2 linked regions of the Antarctobacter heliothermus genome follow. The protein of the gene in region 1 interacts with the protein of each later gene in a pairwise test. Links are inferred from orthologs where the notes say so. Each region holds a gene or a part of one and is shown in the gene's direction. Other genes may lie near its edges. The genes, in order: mtgA and ANTHELSMS3_RS21030.

Region 1 (13,026 bases):
GCCCGCTTCCTGCAGGACGGCGAAAAGATGCAGCTGTCTTATGCGGTGATGAACACACACCGCACCGTGGGCACGCGGATCTCCAGCCACATCGTGCAGAAATTCGGGATGCGCAACGCGCTGCAACCCAACCACCTGCACGTCAAGCTGACCGGCTCCGCCGGCCAGTCGCTGGGGGCTTTCGCAGCGCCGGGCCTGAAACTGGAGGTGTCGGGGGACGCCAACGACTATGTCGGCAAGGGCCTGTCCGGCGGTCTGATCGTGGTCCGCCCGCCGCTGGTATCGCCGCTGGTGGCGTCTGAGAACACGATCATCGGCAACACGGTGCTCTACGGCGCCACCGATGGATATCTTTTCGCTGCAGGCCGTGCCGGCGAACGATTCGCGGTACGCAACTCCGGCGCGTCGGTGGTGGTCGAGGGCTGCGGCTCCAACGGCTGCGAATACATGACCGGAGGCGTTGCGGTGATCCTTGGCGCCATCGGCGCAAACTTCGGTGCCGGGATGACCGGCGGCATGGCCTATATCCATGACCCGGACGGCACCGCCACGGCGATGATGAACATGGAAGGGCTTGTTACCTGCCCGGTCACCGTCACCGCATGGGAAGACCAGCTCAAAGGCCTGACCGAACGGCACATGCAGGAAACCGGCAGCCGCAAGGCAACCGACATCCTGCAAAACTGGGATCTGGAAAAGGCACATTTCATGCAGATCTGCCCCAAGGAGATGCTGGACAAGATCCCGCATCCTCTGGGCATCGAGGGCGATCTGGCCGTCCCGGCCGAATAAGCCGTCGTGTAACCACAGTCCCAAGGGCCCGGTCACGCGACCGGGCCCTTTTTCGGTCCGCCCGACCCACCCGCCTGTTTCTTCTGTCCGGAAATATCCCGGGGAGCGCGAGGGGCTGGCCCCTCGCCTGCACAACATCCAGCACCGCACCACCGCTCAGGCGTTGGCGACCGGCACCGGCTGGGCTACAGAGACGTCATGGCAGTCAAGTCAAGAAAATCGACACGCGGCAAGCCGCGCGGAAAAAACAAAAAGGCCTCGCGGTCGTTTCGTCCCCTTGCCTTTGTCCGGCGCTGGCTGTGGCGAACCGGCTTGGCCCTGGCTCTGCTGGCGGTGTGCGTCGTTCTGCTGTTTCGCGTGGTCAATCCCCCCACAACACATACCATCTGGTCTGAATCGCGCCGCTTGGACGGCGTGCAGCGTACATGGGTTGATGCCGCGAACATCGCCCCGGTCATGCTGCGCTCGGCCGTGGCCGCAGAGGATGCAAATTTTTGCACCCACTGGGGCTTTGACATGGATGCCATCCGCGCCGCCATCGACGACGGCGCAAGCCGGGGGGGCAGCACGATCAGCCAGCAGGTGGTCAAGAACGTCTACCTCTGGCAGGCGCGCAGCTATGTCCGCAAGGCATTGGAGGCGCTGATGACCCCCCTGTTGGAGGCGCTCTGGCCCAAACGGCGTATCCTAGAGGTCTATCTCAACGTCGCCGAATTCGATGAGGGCGTCTTTGGCGTCGATGCAGCGGCGCGTCACTATTTTGGCGTCAGTGCGGGGGCGTTGACAGACCGGCAGGCCGCATTGCTCGCCTCGGTCCTGCCCAACCCCAAGGAACGCGAGGCCAACCGCCCCAGCGCCGCGATGAATAGGCGGGCGGCAACCATCATGGATGGCGCTGCGCTGATCGCCAAAGACGGCCGCGCCGCCTGTTTCGAAAACTGACAGGGTTTGATCTGATGATCCGATCACCCGCACGCGGCTGCCGCGTGCGGGTGTTTTTTCGGGCGCCTCAGAAGTCCAGCTTCAGCCCGTGTTCCAGTTGCAGGGTCTCTGCCTCCGGCATCGACAGCCGCGTCACGATCGCGCCACGGCCATTGGCAACCGGACGCTCCCGCTTGATGTTGAAGGTAAAGCGGCGGTTGTCGTCGATCTGCTCCACATCCACCTCAAGTCCCCAGGTCAAGCCGCTGGCAGCATCCGTCCGCTCCCAGGCAAAGGCCAGCCCCACACCGCAGTTCGTCGCGTCGTCGTACGACGACAGCTCGCAGACAAAGCGCGGGGTAAAGGCCGTGCGCATCATGCCGGCCAGTGCCTCTGCCCCGCCCGGTGCGGCCAGGCTTTCGAACCGGATTTCCGCCGTGGCGCGCACGCCGCTGAAATCGTCCAGATCGATCACGCCGTCATGGCTCAGCCCCAGTTGCGTGGCGGTGACATCCGCATCCCCGGCCTTGGCATAGGACAGGTCCAGCCCGACCCGCGGCTTCATCACAAAGCTGTCAAAGGCCCGCTCCCCCGAAACGCCAACCCCGGCAAACCCGGCAAGATAGCTGTATTGGCCGGTGGCGTTGATCGGCGCGGCGGCGGCATCAAAGTCGATGTCAAACGTGTGCCGCCCGGCTGCCCCGGCGACGTAGTAGTCCAGGAACAGCCCTTCCGCAAAGCTGCGCGCGCCGTACAGACCGCCATTGACACCAAATCCGTCGATGGACCCGTCGCCCAGTCCACTGACGTCGGTGCGGCTATAGTAGCCACCCAGGAAGTAACCGGACAACGCCTCATCGCTGATGAACCGCTCTCGCTGCCAGGCGAACTGCAACAGGGCCTGAACGCCGGTGTCCTCTGTCTTGTTCAGCGAGAAGGTGCCATCGAGGATCTCACGCGTGTCGGTAACACAGTTGTAAGCGTCGCGACCAAAGGTGCCGCGCGCAGCGCCGGTTCCGTCCTGCACCTGGACACTGCCATCGACGTCAAAACCCTCGATTGTTCCGCAATGCAGGTCACGTCCGGCCTGCAGGCGCTGCAACGCGCCCTTGGCCATCCGGCTGAACGCCTTGGTCTGGGTTGTGATCGTCTCCTTGAGATCGTCTTCAAGGATCTCGGTCAGCGGTTCACGGATCTGGTCGACAAGGTCGTCCGTCACCGTGACCGTCGCCAGTGCCAGCGGCGCACCGTCATAGCGGGTGTCGCCCGAGCTGACCACGACAGTCGGCTGACAACTGTGCGTGCCTTCCACCTTGTCATCGTCGATGGCGCGGATCGTCAGCGCCTGCGGCACCGCGTAGTCCGCCGACGTGAAGGTCATGCTGGCCGGGGACACGGAACACTGACTGTCGCCAGCAAAGCGCAAGGTGACCGGCGATGTGGGTGTTCCCAGCAACGCAAAGGTCATGGTGGCATCGTCGCCGCCGCCTTCGTTCGTCACAAGATCCACGTTGACCACCGCGATGTCGGCAAAGTCGTCATCGGCAATGTTGGCGCTGCGCGTGACCGTGGTGCCCAGCACCGTGGTCAGGTCACCCGCTGTAACGCCGGTCAGCGTGATCTCGACCGTTTCCGGCCCCTCGATCTCGCCGTCTTCCAGAACCGGCACGGTGATCGTGGCCGATATGGCGCCCGCCGGGATGGTCACGGTGCCCGAAAGCGCGGTGAAGTCCGTGCCGGACGTAGCAGAGCCTGCAACGGTGTAGCTGATCACCGTATCCACCGTCGAAACACGACCCTGCGTGATGGTAAAGGTGGCGTCGGTTGGCGCGCCGGCGTTCGCCTCTGCCCCGTCGGACGAGGCGGTGACTGTGACTAGGTTCTCGGCGCACTGTGTCATCGGGATGTTGTTGGACAGGACAAAGGGGTCGCCCGATTCAATCACAAAGCTGGTATAGAACGCCGGGTTTGCCGCCAGTGACGTGTCGGCAAGGAAACCGGTCGCGCCGGTCTCGGACGAGCCGATCACCGCCGGGTTGGCTGGCAGCAGCGTTGTCAGATCCAGCGTCCCAGAGGACAGCCGCGCCGTGCTGGGAATGCCCACCGCCGTGGGATAGTTGAGCGACATGGAATAGGTGCCCGGGCGCTGCGCGAACCACTGGATTTCGCCGGTTGTCCCGTCGCGGGTGATGTTGATGTCATTCAGCGTGCCCAGAGACCCATTGCTCCCCGAAGGCCCCGAGACGGTGAAGCCGCCGCCGGGGATGATGCGGCCATCGTCCTCGCAATAGAAATAGCCCTGCGGATCAAAGTCCTGATCGTCGGGGATGGCGTCACCGTCGCGGTCGCCAGTTTCTAGGATGTCGGCAACGCCGTCACCATCTGCATCCGGCAGCGGGGTCGGATTGGGCGTGCCGGTCAGGTCGGTGGTCACGTTGATCGCCGTGGCTGCATCGGACAGGTTGCCCGCCGCATCCGCCGCCGCGCCCGCGTCCAACGCGATTTCCACAGTGCCATCATGGTCCGGTGTGACGGTAAAGCTGTAGTCCGTGCCGCTACCAGTCAGCGCCGAAGCGGTGCCGTTGACCAGCGCGACACTGGTCAGGTCCAGACCGGTGACCACCTCCGAAAAGGTAAGCGTGGCAATAAAGGGATCGGCCTGAGGTGTGATCGGTCCGGCAAGGGTCGCAGTCGGAACAGCCACATCCTTGAGCTTGGTGTCTGTCGCATTCGCGCCAGTGTTGCCTGCCGGATCGGTCAGCGCAACACTCAGCGTTACAGTGCCATCAGACAGCGGCGACAGGTCCATACCGCTGATCTGATCGGTGGCGCTGGCGATGGTGCCTGCGCCGCTGACCGGCGTGCCGCCCCCGTCTGACGAGATGGTATAGGCAAAGCTGGCGCCGACCTCGGCCCCCGCAAAGGTAAAGCTGACCGCCGCCTGATTGCCCCCGTTGATCGGGTTCTGATCAAGGGTCGCACTATACCCGGCGGGCGCAACGACGTCCTTGGATACACTGGCAATGGCCTGCGGGGCCGGGTTGCCGGCTGCGTCGCTGGCATCGGCAGTCAGGCCAAGGGGGCCATCCGCAAGGGATGTCAGGTCAAGCGACACGGACCATGCTCCGCCGGTCACGGTGGCCACACCGGTCACAAGACCCGCTGCCGCATCGCTGACCGATACATTGACCATTGCCCCATCAAGCAGATCCGTTGAGGTGCCCGAGATCACGGTTGATGCCGCCTCTGCCCCATTGACCACGTCATCCCCGGCCAGCGGCGCGTCGAATGCCAGGCTGGGGGCTGTGGCATCCTTGATCGCGGTGTCTGTCGCATCATCGCCGGTGTTGCCCTTAAAGTCGGTCAACGTGACGGTGAGGGTCAAGGTGCCGTCAGGCAGGCTGGACAGGTCGATGCCGGTCACCTGATCGGTTGCGGTTGCGATGGTGCCGGTGCCGGTGACAGGCGCACCGCCCCCGTCCGAAGCGATGGAATAGGCAAAGGTCACGTCGGTGCCGGGCGCGCCGGGTCCAACCTCAGCATCGGCGAAGGTAAAGCTCACCGCTGTTGTGTTCGCGATGTTCACCGGGTCCTGATCCAGCGTGGCGGAATAGCCGGTGGGCGCGACAGTGTCCTTGAGGAAACTGGTCGAGGTCGAGGCGCTGTTGCCTGCGGCGTCGGAGACTACCGCCGTCAGGGTGATGGTCCCGTCGCCAAGCGACGACAGGTCCAGCGCATCGGTCCAACTGTGCGCAGGCGCGGGACCGGCGGTCAGGCCGGTCGTGACCGAAACGCTGCCCGCTGCGCCGTCGGTGGCGGTCAGGACAACCTGTACCGCGTCGGCGGCGTTCAGCGCCGTGCCCGATGCGGTGAACGCCGCAGCCTCTGCCGCGTTGACCGCGTTGGCGTAGAACGCGTTGGCGCCCGCCGCCGGATCGAGAATCTCGATCGTGGGCGCGGTGGTGTCCTTGGTCAGGGATGCGGTGTCCTGCACTGCCGGGTTGCCGGCCAGATCGGTCACGTCCGCTGACAGTTCATAGTCGCCATCCGCCAGTGCCGCGATGTCGAAAGTCAGGCTCCAGCTGCCCGCGCTGACCGGGGCCTCGCGATAGTAGACCGCCGTGCTGGCGCCGTCGCGCAGGATCAAGCGGACAATCGTGCCATCAACGACGCCCGTGGCGGTGCCGGAGACCGCAAAGGACGCGGCCTCGGCCCCATTGATCACATCATCAACCGCTATCGGCCCATCGATGGTGACAACGGGAACGTCGGCGTCTTTGGTGGCCGTGGCCGTGGCCTGCGGTGCCGGGTTGCCCCCGGCGTCCGAGGCGTTGGCAGTAAGGTTGAGAGCGCCATCGGTCAGCCCCGTGACATCCAGTGACAGCGTCCAGACGCCGCCCGCCACAGTGGCCGTGCCAGTTGCAAGCCCCACGCCGGTATCGGTCGCATTGACGGTCACCACGGCGCCATCGGCCAGCCCCGTCGAGGTGCCTGAGACGGTCACAGCTGCCGCCTCGGCGGCATTGATCACGTCATCTCCGGCCAGCGGGCTGTCGATCGCCAGACTGGGCGCATCGGTGTCCTTGGTCGCGGTGCCGGTAACGACTGCGCCCGCGTTCCCGGCCGGGTCGATCAGGATCACGCTGACGGTCAGTGTGCCATCGTCAAGCGAACTGAGGTCCAGCCCGGTCACATTGACCGTTGCCGTCGCCGCGGCAACCGTGCCGGGTGTGACAAGCGATGCGCCGCCATCGGACTCGATCCGCAGGGCGACAGTGGCCCCCACCTCAGCGCCGCTGACAGTGATGTCGATCGCGGTCTGGTTAGAAAGGTTCACCGGATCCTGATCAAAGGCCGCCGTGTACCCTGTGGGGGCGACGGTATCCAGTGTGGCGCTGGCCGTGGCCTGCGGGGCCGGATTGCTCGCCGCATCAATGGCATCAGCGGTAAGGGCCAGCGCCCCGTCCGCAAGTGCCGTCAGATTCAGCGTGGTCGTCCAGACGCCGCCCGTGACCGTTGCAGTGCCCGTGACGGATCCGGCAGCACCATCGGCCACCGCGATATTGACCGTCGCGCCATCCGCGAGGTCGGTAGAGGTTCCGGAAACGATGACCGCCGACGCCTCTGCCGCGCTGATCAGCCCGTCGCCCGCAAGGGGCGTATTGATCGCCAGCGCAGGTGCAACAGTATCCTTGCCGACAGTATCGGTGGCCTCCACGCCGGTGTTGCCCGCCACATCGGTCAGCGTGACCGTCAGGGTCAACGTGCCGTCACTCAGCCCCGACAGATCCAACCCGCCGATCACGTCGGTGATGGTCGCAATCGTGCCGGTCCCCGTGACAGCGGCACCGCCGCCATCCGACGCGATGCTATAGGCATAGCCCGCGCCAACCTCAGCCCCGGCAAAGGTAAAGCTCATCGCCGCCTGATTGGCCCCGTTCACCGGGTCCTGATCAAAGGCAACCGTATAGCCCGCAGGCGCGGTGGCATCCTTGGTCGTGGTGTCCGTCGCGTTCGCGCCGGTGTTGCCCGGCACATCGGTCAGCGCAACAGTCAGCGTCAGCGTGCCATCACCCAGAGCCGAGACATCGATGCCAGTGACCTGATCCGTCGCCGTGACGATGGTGCCTGTGCCAGTAATGGCTGCCCCGCCGCCGTCCGACGCGATGCTATAGGCATAGCCCGCGCCAACCTCTGCCGCTGCAAAGGTAAAGCTGACCCCCGTCTGATTGGCCCCGTTCACCGGGTCCTGATCAAAGGCAACCGTATAGCCCGCAGGCGCGGTGGCGTCCTTGGTCGTGGTGTCCGTCGCGTTCGCGCCGGTGTTGCCCGGCACATCGGTCAGCGCAACAGTCAGCGTCAGCGTACCGTCGCCCAGAGCCGAGACGTCGATGCCAGTGACCTGATCCGTCGCCGTGGCAATCGTGCCTGTGCCAGTAATAGCTGCCCCGCCGCCATCCGACGCGATGCTGTAGGCAAAGTCTGCACCAACCTCTGCCGCTGCAAAGGTAAAGCTGACCCCCGTCTGATTGGCCCCGTTCACCGGGTCCTGATCAAAGGCAGCCGTATAGCCCGCAGGCGCGGTGGCGTCCTTGGTCGTGGTGTCCGTCGCGTTCGCGCCGGTGTTGCCCGGCACATCGGTCAGCGCAACAGTCAGCGTCAGCGTACCGTCGCCCAGAGCCGAGACGTCGATGCCAGTGACCTGATCCGTCGCCGTGGCAATCGTGCCTGTGCCAGTAATAGCTGCCCCGCCGCCATCCGACGCGATGCTGTAGGCAAAGTCTGCACCAACCTCTGCCGCTGCAAAGGTAAAGCTGACCCCCGTCTGATTGGCCCCGTTCACCGGGTCCTGATCAAAGGCAGCCGTATAGCCCGCAGGCGCGGTGGCGTCCTGCGCCGTGCCGCTGACCTGGATGTCATAGACGGCTTCATCAACGTCGTTGCTGCCCAGCGAGAGATTAAAACTGAACGGCTGGCTGATGGTGGGATCGGTCTGAATCGCCGCTGCGGGCGTGTAAAGAATGGTGACGGTCGTGCTTCTGCCGATCGCAACAGAGGTCGAAAGCGGTCCGGTGACGCTGTCCACCACCACATTGGTCAACCCGAAAAAGACCGGCGATGGGGCCAAGGTCAAGACATCCGACCCCGTGTTGGAAATGGTCAGGGTCAGCGTCTGCTGCACGCCCGCGTCCAGTGTCCCCTGGATCAGTGTGCCGCCATCGGCAACCGCCCCCCCGACAGAGCCAGAGATGTCGATTTCCGGCGAGATCACGGTCAGCGTGGCCGACGCCGGGCCCGAATTGCCCAAAGATGAGGTCAGATCGCCGGTCAGATTGTTCAGCGCGCCCGCGGCCGTCGGCACGACATCGACATTGACGGTACAGCTGGACGCGCCGGCAAGGCTGCCGCCGGTATAGCTGAGGGTCCCTGTCCCGCCCGTGGCGCTCAGCGTTCCGCCGGTACAGGTGGTCGACGCGTTCGGGGTCGGCGCGACGACCAGATTGGCAGGCAGGGTGTCGATGAAGCTGATCGAAGTGGCGGCAAGACCGGACCCTGTGTTGTCGATGGTAAATGTCAGCGTCGAGGACTGGCCAAGACTGATGCTGGCCGGAGAGAACGCCTTGGTAAAGGCCGGCTGCGGCACAACGGTCAGCGTGTCGCTGGCGCTGCCCGAGTTGCCAAGGGATGAGGTCAGGTCGCCGGTTGTATTGACCAGGGCACCCGCCGTGGCGGCGGTCACATCAACCGCGATGATACAACTCGCCGAGGCAGCAACAGCCCCCCCGGAATAAGAGACGGTGCCGCTGCCCGAGGTAGCGGTCAGCGTGCCCCCGGTACAGGTGGTCGAGGCATTGGGCGTGGCCGCGACAACCATCCCGGCGGGCAGGTTATCGGTCACGTCCAGGGAACTGGCCCCGATGACTGCGGCACTGTTGTCCACAGTCAGGGTCATCGTCGTCGCAAAGCCTGCGGCGATTGTCGGATCGGCAAAGTCTTTGGAAAAGGTCGGTGCCGGAACCACCACAAGCGTATCCGACGCGGCAGATGCTGTCGGCACGCCGCTGACAAACAGTTGGCTGGTGGTATTGGAATAGTTGCCCAGCCCGGCGCCGCCGGGCACCGTGACCGTGGCGGTCAACGTGCAGGTCTGCCCCACTGCCACGCTGTAACCCGAGGCCGTGAGAAAGCCGCTGCCACTGAACGTGCCGCCGCCGCCACAACCTGCGCTGGCGGCGTGGCCAGTGGCCACCGTGCCGCTCAGCATCGCATCCAGATCGTCGGTAAAGCTGATGCCGGACACCGCTCCGCTGCCAGTGTTGACAACGGACAGGCTAAGCACGGTGCTGCCGCCCGCAGGCACACCCACATCGGCAAAGGACTTGCTGAACATCAGGTCAACGACCGCCGCCACCTCAAGCGTATCGCTGGCGGCATCACCTGTCACATTAAAACCGCCAATGGTCGCGGTGACGTCGGACGTGGTGTTCACGACCGTCCCCAGCGCGGCCGTGCCGGGAATGGTCAGCGATGTCGTTATGGTACAGGACGCCCCGCTCGCAAGCGCTACGCCGGACACGATGAACGAATCTGTTCCGGTGCCACTGAATGAACCGCCACAGCTATTGGACAGAACGCTGTCAATGATCGTCCCCGACAGCATGGCGTCCAAATTGTCGCTGAACGTGATGGCGCTGGCCGCGCGCGCTGGATCCTCGTTCGTCAGGGTGAATTCCAGCGTCACAGCGCCGCCCGGGGCAACTGGATCGTCGGTGAATTCCTTTGAGAGCGTGATCAGATTGCTTTGCACCTCCAGCGTCGCTGTCGCCGGATCAACGATGATTGCGCCTCCCATGTCCGCGGAAAGCGAGCTGGTCACGTTGCCATAAGTCCCGTCCGGCGCGCTCGCCGGTACCAACACCTCGACCTCTATTGTGCAAGTATCTCCGGACAGGACGGCCCCGCCTATATAGGTAAGGAATGTCGTTCCGGACAGCGACCCGCCGCAGGTGTCCGTGCTGGCCGGTCCCGTGGCCGCAAACCCCGAAAGATTGGCCTGAAGGTTGTCGGTGAAAAAGGTGATCGTCGCGTCATCGGTCGGGTGCACGTTCTCGATTGAAAAGCGCAGCGTAGTTGTCTCACCCGCAATCACCGGGGTGTCCACGAACTCTTTGGTAAAGTTCAGGCCGACCACGGACAGATCGTCACGCGCCGTGCCAAAGCCGAACGTCGTCCCGTTTGCTGTGCCGGACAGGGCATCTGTGGTGTTGCTATAGGTGCCGATTGCGGCGGAGGCGGGAACGTTCACTGTAACCGGAATGGCACAGGAATCCCCGTTCGCGCTCAGCGCACCGCCGGTGAAGGTCAACAAGGTGTTCCCTGCCGACCCTGATAGCGTCCCGCCACAGGCCGAGATCGGCAGCCCTGTCGCCGTGGCCCCGGACAACATGGCATCCAGATCATCGGTAAACGACAGCGCCGAAACAGCGGCGGATTCCGCGCCGGTGACAATATCAAACGTCAGGGTGACGGTACCGCCCGGCACCGCGCTGCTCGCAAACGTCTTGTTGAACACAACGTCCGCCCCGGCCCCCACGACAAAGCTGTCGCTGTCTCCCAGACCGGTGACGCTGCCGCCCGCAAGGGTGGCGGTCACTTGATCTGTGACCAGCGTGTAGGTGCCGCCCGACAGATCGCCCGGCGTGGTCAAAACAACGTCAAAAGTACAGCTTGCGCCGATCGCCAGCGAACCGCCCGTCAGTTCGATTCCCTGATCATCGGCACCAGGAAACACAAAGCCAATGCTCGAACCCGCGCCACAGGGGGCCGCAGGCAGGGTCGCGGTCAGCGGGAAGGACAGCGGCGGGATCGGATCCAGCAGCACCCCCACATCCGACGCGGCATCAGTCGTCGAGGTGTTGGTGATCGTGTAGCGCAACACGATGTCATCGCCCGCAGAAATCACCGGATCGGCGGCAAATGTGCCATCTTCGAGAATTTCGAACGCCAGCGTCGGCGCGCTGCCGCCTGCTGGGATGATCAGCGTATCAGTGGCCGCGTTGCCGGTGACCGGAACAGCGCCCACAGTGCCGGTGATCGTCGATGTCGTGTTGGGATAGCTGCCACCGACCGCACCGCCCGGCACCGCCAAGGCCACCTTGATCTTGCACTGATCGGCGGCGGGGACTGTTCCGCCAGTAAAGCTGATCGTCGAGGTGCCCGTGCCGCCAACTGTACCGCCGCAGGTGTTGGACAACAGGCTGTCATAGGTCAAACCGCTCAGAGCCGCGTCCAGATCGTCGCTGAACGCAACGCCCGTCGCGCTGTCAAAGCGGTTGAAATTGTTGATTGTGAATTCCAGCTCGGTGGTGCCGCCGGCATTTGCCGGGTTGATCAGGAAACTCTTGGCAAGGTTCAGCGCCGCCACCGTGACAGACAGCGTATCCTGAGCAGAGCCGACATCGACGAAATCGGCCTGCAGGCTGGTCCTGTTGACCAGATCGCCACCTGCGGTGGCCTTGACGTCAACCGTGACCGTACAAGAAGAACTGACCGGCAGAACCTCGAATCCGGGGAAACCATTGAAGCCGTTTGCGTCAAGCTGGATCGAACCGGACCCAGCCACCGCCGTCAGGGTCGTGTCCGGCGCGCTTAGGCTGATACAATCGGTCGTGGCATTGGCGGGGCTGGCAACCTCCATCCCCAAAGGCAAGGTATCGACAAGATCAAGGTTGCCGACCCGTACGCCGGCAGAGGGGTTGGTGATCGTAAAGGTCAGCGTCGATTTACCGCCCAACGACACGGAAGCAGGCGAAAAAGACTTGTCGAACGTCACGGCATCGGCGTCCACCGTCAGTGTGGTGCTCGCCGGGCCGGAATTTCCCAGTGTCGAGGTCAGGTCGCCCGAGGTGATGGTGCCGGTCGATGATGCCATCACGATCAGCACGATCTGACAAACACCGCCCCCAGCGATATCGGCATCGGCAAAGCTTAGCGTCGTACCGCCCGACGGCGCGGAAACGACCGCACCAACGCAGTCGGTATCCACTTCCGGATCACCCCGAAAGGTCATGCCTGCAGGCAAGGTAGTGGAAAAGGCCGCATCTAACGCCGCGCTCGCGCTGCCAGAGTTGTCAATCGAATAGGTCAGGGTTGAAACGTTGCCTGCGCCGATGGTCCCGGAGGACAACGCCGCGTTGAAGACCGGCTGCGCCATGGCGGCCGCCGATGTGAGAAGAGCTATGAACCAGACCGCCACAAACCGATTAAAAAGCTGACCGACCGACATAGAATTCCCTCCGCAAACGCCAAACCGCACATCTGCCCGCCAACCCTGAATGAGGGGGCACGCGACAGGTGTCCTGCGTATTTCACTTTTTCGTAACTGAGCGGTTTACCGCTGGGAAGCCTGCATGGTGGAAACAAGGCCAATTCTACCAAAGCGCGAAAAGAAGTGCGGCTTTCCAGAGACACCCATTAACGTCACCCGCCAAACCCCCGAAATTGAACACGGCTTGGCAATCAAGGGGAAAAGCGGCACCAAAGCCTCGTTTCAGGGCGCAACCAGCGTTTGCAGGTCAAAGATCGGCAACAAAACCGACAGCACGATTACCAGCACCATGGCCCCCACCAGCATCATCAGCGCCGGTTCCATCAACGAGGCAATCCTCTTGCGCTGAGTCGACAGGCCGTTTTCCACCAGCGCCGCCGCACGGCCCGTCATCCGTGCCAGTCGTGCCGACACCTCTCCGGCCCGGATCAACTGCCGCGCCACCGGGGGCACGACGCTCAGCGCCGTCAGCGCGCTGGACAGGG
Region 2 (4,867 bases), 4.3 Mb from region 1 along the record:
ACCCATGTGAACCGCTATGGCGACCAGACCCATGAGGCGACGGACCCCTTTACGGTCCTGACGCGCAAGGCGGTGGGGCCGGATGCCGAAGAACTTGCAGAGAACCCGCGCTCACGCTCTGCAAAGCTGCGCGTGGGGCGGCGGACAGATATCCCCGCACGTCCGGTCGAGGCGGCGGAACTGTCGATGCCAATGATGAAACAAACACCACAAACACCTAGGAGACGATGAGATGCGCAGTGTTTTGTTCCTGCTCGCGGCCATGGCCGTCATCACATCCGGCTATTGGGCCTACTATGAAAACTACCGAACCAAGGCGGAACTGGACAACGTGGACGATCTGCGCCGCGACATAGGTGCCGCGCGTGAACGGCTGGCGATCCTGCGTGCGGAATGGGCCTATCTGAATCGGCCCGACCGGCTGCGCGATCTGGCAGAGCTGAACTTTGACCGGCTGGGGCTGTTGCCGCTGCGCCCGGATCAGTTTGGCAGCATTGATCAGGTGGCCTATCCGCAGCCTCTGGCGCTTGATCTGACGAAACCCGTCGATGTCACCTCTGCCGGAGCGACAAACCCATGACCCGCACGCCGCTGCGCCCGCTGGCACGCATCCTTGAAGCCCGCCAGAATGGCGAAAACCCCGACGTCATCGAACGCGAGAACCGCAGGCTGCGCCACGAAGAGATCCGTGACCGGCTGCGACTGCGTGCCGAGGGGCGGTTGCTGGTGCTGGCGGTCATGTTCGTCTGTGCCTATGGCGTGGTGGGCGCGCGGATGGGGGTCTTGTCCGCGTCGGAACCCGAAGAGCCGCGCGCGCAGTTGACAGGGGCGTCCATCGTCGCAACCCGGGCGGACATCACCGACCGGCATGGCCGCATTCTGGCCACCAACATGTCGACCCACAGCCTGTATGCGCATCCACAGCAGATGGTTGATCCGCTGCGTGCGGCGCAGCAGCTTGCGGCGATCTTTCCCGACATCGACGCCGAAAAGCTGGGGGCGCGGTTTACCAACCCCAAGACCAAGTTCCTCTGGATCAAGAAAAAGCTGAGCCCCGAGCAGTTGCAGGCAGTGCATGACATCGGGGAGCCGGGTCTGTTGTTCGGCCCGCGTGAAATGCGGCTGTATCCCAACGGCGCGATTGCGGCCCATGTTTTGGGCGGCGCAAGTTTTGGCGATGAGGGGGTTCATGCGGCGGAGGTGATCGGTACGGCGGGCATCGAAAAGTACTTTGATGCGGAAATGCGCGATCCTGCCCGGCAGGGCGTGCCGCTGACGCTGTCGCTGGATCTGACCATTCAGGCCGCCACCGAAGAGGTGCTGGATGCGGGCATGAAGCTGCTGAACGCCAAGGGTGCTGCCAGTGTGCTGATGGATATTTACACGGGTGAGGTGATTGCCATCGCGTCCCTGCCGGATTTCGACCCCAACGACCGCCCGCGCGTGCCAATTGCGGGGGAAAAGGCAGGCGACAGTCCGCTGTTCAACCGTGCGGTGCAGGGGCTGTATGAGCTCGGCTCAACCTTCAAGATCTTCACCGCAGCGCAGGCGCTGCAACTGGGGTTGGTCCATCCGCAAACTGTGATCGACACTTCGCCGCCCTATGAGGTGCTGGGGTTCAAGGTGGGTGAGTTTCAGGGCAAGAACTATGGCAAGCTGACGGTCGAGGACGTGATTGTGCGCAGCTCGAACCGGGGCACGGCCAAGTTGGTCATGGCGATCGGGCGGGGCCGGCAAAAGGACTTTTACGAAAATCTGGGCATGTTCGCGCCTTCCCCTCTGGAAATCGTCGAGGCCCGCAATGCCAAGCCGCTGATCCCCGAACGGTGGACGGATCTGTCGGCTGTCACCATTTCCTATGGCCACGGGATTTCCGTCTCGCCGCTGCATCTGGCGGCGGGCTACGCGATGATTGCCAATGGCGGCCATGTGGTGCAGCCGACCTTGTTGAAACAGGATGGCCCCCGCATGGGGGACAAGCTGTTGCGCGATGAGGTGGCGGAACAGGCGCGCACGATGCTGCGCAAGGTCGTGATCGGGCAGAAGGGCACCGCGTCGTTTGCCGAGGTGCCGGGCTATCGGGTCGGGGGCAAGACCGGGACGGCGGAAAAGCCCAAGGAACGCGGCGGCGGCTATCACAAGGACAAGGTGATTGCGACATTTGCCTCGGTGTTCCCGACGGATGCGCCGCGCTATGCGCTGGTTGTGATGCTGGATGAGCCGGTCGAGACCTCCGGATCGACCCCGCGCCGCACCGCTGGCTGGACGGCTGTGCCTGTTGCCGCCGAGATGATCACGCGAATTGCCCCGCTTCTGGACTTGCGTCCTGATTATGATACGGGGCAGGAGAAGACGTTGACGACGGCCTCAGACTAGGGCCGCGTGGGCGCAGGGCTACCTGTGGAACCGCAGGGCCAGAACCACAGCCGGGGGCGATTGAAACATGGCGTCTGAACGCAGCATCCTGACAAAGAGTCTGTCACAACTGGGTCTTACCGCGCGTGGCGGAAAAGAGGTCGCGGTGACGGGGCTGGCAGTTGACAGCCGTGAGGTGCGCGAGGGCTTTCTGTTTGCCGCGCTTCCGGGCACGCGGGTGCATGGCGGAGAGTTCATCCAGTTCGCCTTGCGCATGGGGGCTGCAGCGGTACTGACCGATGCGGCGGGCGCAAAGATGGCAGAGGCGGAACTGGCGGCGTCGAACGCGGCGCTGGTAATCGCCGAGGATCCACGTCAGGCGCTGGCCTATACGGCCGCGTTGTGGTTCGGATCTCAGCCGGAAACCGTGGTTGCGGTGACAGGCACAAACGGCAAAACATCGGTCGCCAGCTTTACCCGGCAGATCTGGCAGGAACTGGGCCTGCGCGCGGTCAATGTCGGCACCACCGGCGTTGAGGGCGATTGGCAAACACCGCTGAAGCACACCACGCCAGAGCCGATCACCCTGCACCGGGTGTTGTCCGGCGCGGCGGAGGCGGGCGTGACCCACGCCGCGATGGAGGCGTCCAGTCACGGGTTGGCGCAGCGGCGGCTGGACGGCGTGACGCTGACGGCGGCGGGGTTCACCAACTTCACCCAGGACCATCTGGACTACCACGAAAGCTTTGACGAGTATTTCTCTGCCAAGGCGGGGCTATTTGCCCGCGTCTTGCCCGAGGACGGGATCGCGGTGATCAACATCGACGACCCGCGCGGCGTGGACATGCTCGCCATTGCGCGGGCACGCGGCCAAGAGGTGATCACCGTGGGACGTGAGGCGGCAGATCTGTGTCTTGAGGCACAGAGGTTTGATGCCACGGGGCAGGAAATCCGGCTGAGCTTTGAGGGCACGGTGCGGCAGGAACGCCTTGGCCTGATCGGCGGCTTTCAGGCGGAAAACATTCTGGTCGCGGCGGGGCTGGTGATTGCCTGCGGCGGTGACCCGGAGGATGTGTTTGATGTGCTGCCCCTGTTGGGGACGGTGCGCGGACGGATGCAATTGGCCGCCAAGCGCGTCAACGGGGCGGCGATCTTTGTCGATTACGCCCATACCCCTGACGCGGTGGCGACCGCCTGCAAGGCGTTGCGTCCGCATGTCATGGGGCGGTTGATCGCCGTGGTTGGCGCGGGCGGCGACCGGGATCGTGGCAAACGCCCGCTGATGGGCATGGCAGCAACCGAAAACGCCGACAGCGTGATTGTCACCGACGACAACCCGCGCTCTGAGGATCCCGCCTTGATCCGCGCAGCGGTGATGCAGGGCGCGCCTGAGGCACTTGAGGTCGCTGACCGGGCAGAGGCGATCCTGCGCGGTGTCGACGGGCTGGGCCCCGGTGACGCGCTGCTGATCTGCGGCAAAGGGCATGAGACCGGGCAGACCGTGGGAGACACGGTTTACCCCTTCGACGACGTAGAGCAGGCCAGCATTGCGGTGGCGGCGTTGGACGGGAAGGGGATATGAGCACGCCTTTGTGGAACTCGGCCGAGGCGGTCGCCGCCACCGGCGGCACCACGCCCTGCGATTGGACTGCAACGGGCGTGTCGATTGATACCCGGACCCTGAAGCCCGGCGATCTGTTTGTGGCGCTCAAGGCGGCGCGCGACGGTCATGATTTCGTCAAACAAGCGCTGGACAGTGGCGCGGCGGCGGCACTGGTCAGCCATGTGCCGGAGGGTGTGGATGACTCTGCACCTCTATTGATCGTCAAGGATGTGCAGGCCGGACTTGAAGCATTGGGTGAGGCCGCGCGCGCCCGCACCCGCGCGCGGATCGTTGCGGTGACAGGTTCGGTCGGCAAGACATCGACCAAGGAAATGCTGCGCACGGTCCTGGGCGCGCAGGGCCGCGTCCATGCCGCCGAGAAAAGCTATAACAACCACTGGGGTGTGCCGCTGACGCTGGCGCGGATGCCACGCGATGTGGATTTTGCCGTGATCGAGATCGGCATGAACCACCCCGGCGAAATTGCACCTTTGGCGCGGCTGACCCGCCCGCATGTGGCGCTGGTCACGATTGTCGCGCCCGCACACCTTGCCGCCTTTGACAGCGTTGAGGGCATTGCGCGCGAAAAGGCCGCCATCTTTGATGGACTGGAACCCTACGGCACCGCCATTTTCAACGGCGATCTGCCGATCAGCCCGATCTTGCGGGAAAAGGCCGATGCGGGGCGCCGCTTTGCCGTCAGCTTTGGCGAAAAGGCCTGCAACCAGTACCGTTTGTACCGCGTCACAGTGCGAGACGCCTGCACGGTGGCCGTGGGCCGGGCGGGGGTTGAGACGCGTCTGTTCAAGGTTCTGGCTCCGGGGAGGCACTTTGCCGTCAACGCCATGGGCGCACTGGCTGTGGCCGATGCGCTGGGTCTTGATCCGGCATTGGCAGTTATGGCGCTGG

What was found.
Region 2: the proteins of mtgA (region 1) and ANTHELSMS3_RS21030 interact in binary tests that used the Escherichia coli proteins (3 or more experiments, as listed by UniProt). The link is inferred for Antarctobacter heliothermus from one-to-one orthologs.

Annotation. Positions count from the first base shown.
Region 1 is NZ_CP022540.1:178,386-191,411, forward strand. The notes cover bases 1-2,862. They hold mtgA (monofunctional biosynthetic peptidoglycan transglycosylase), read left to right. Parts: upstream 1-990; coding sequence 991-1,734; downstream 1,735-2,862. Other genes in these bases: gltB (glutamate synthase large subunit), read left to right, coding at 1-792; ANTHELSMS3_RS00960 (Ig-like domain-containing protein), read right to left, coding at 1,802-2,862. Outside these bases: more of ANTHELSMS3_RS00960, read right to left, coding at 2,863-12,499; ANTHELSMS3_RS00965 (type II secretion system F family protein), read right to left, coding at 12,764-13,026. UniProt on the Escherichia coli protein: Peptidoglycan polymerase that catalyzes glycan chain elongation from lipid-linked precursors. May play a role in peptidoglycan assembly during cell division in collaboration with other cell division proteins.
Region 2 is NZ_CP022540.1:4,443,694-4,448,560, reverse strand. Bases 1-2,976 are described here. They hold ANTHELSMS3_RS21030 (peptidoglycan D,D-transpeptidase FtsI family protein), read left to right. Parts: upstream 1-576; coding sequence 577-2,376; downstream 2,377-2,976. Other genes in these bases: ANTHELSMS3_RS21025 (UDP-N-acetylmuramoyl-L-alanyl-D-glutamate--2,6-diaminopimelate ligase), read left to right, coding at 2,444-2,976; ftsL (cell division protein FtsL), read left to right, coding at 233-580; rsmH (16S rRNA (cytosine(1402)-N(4))-methyltransferase RsmH), read left to right, coding at 1-231. Also shown: more of ANTHELSMS3_RS21025, read left to right, coding at 2,977-3,937; ANTHELSMS3_RS21020 (UDP-N-acetylmuramoyl-tripeptide--D-alanyl-D-alanine ligase), read left to right, coding at 3,934-4,867. UniProt on the Escherichia coli protein: Essential cell division protein that catalyzes cross-linking of the peptidoglycan cell wall at the division septum. Required for localization of FtsN.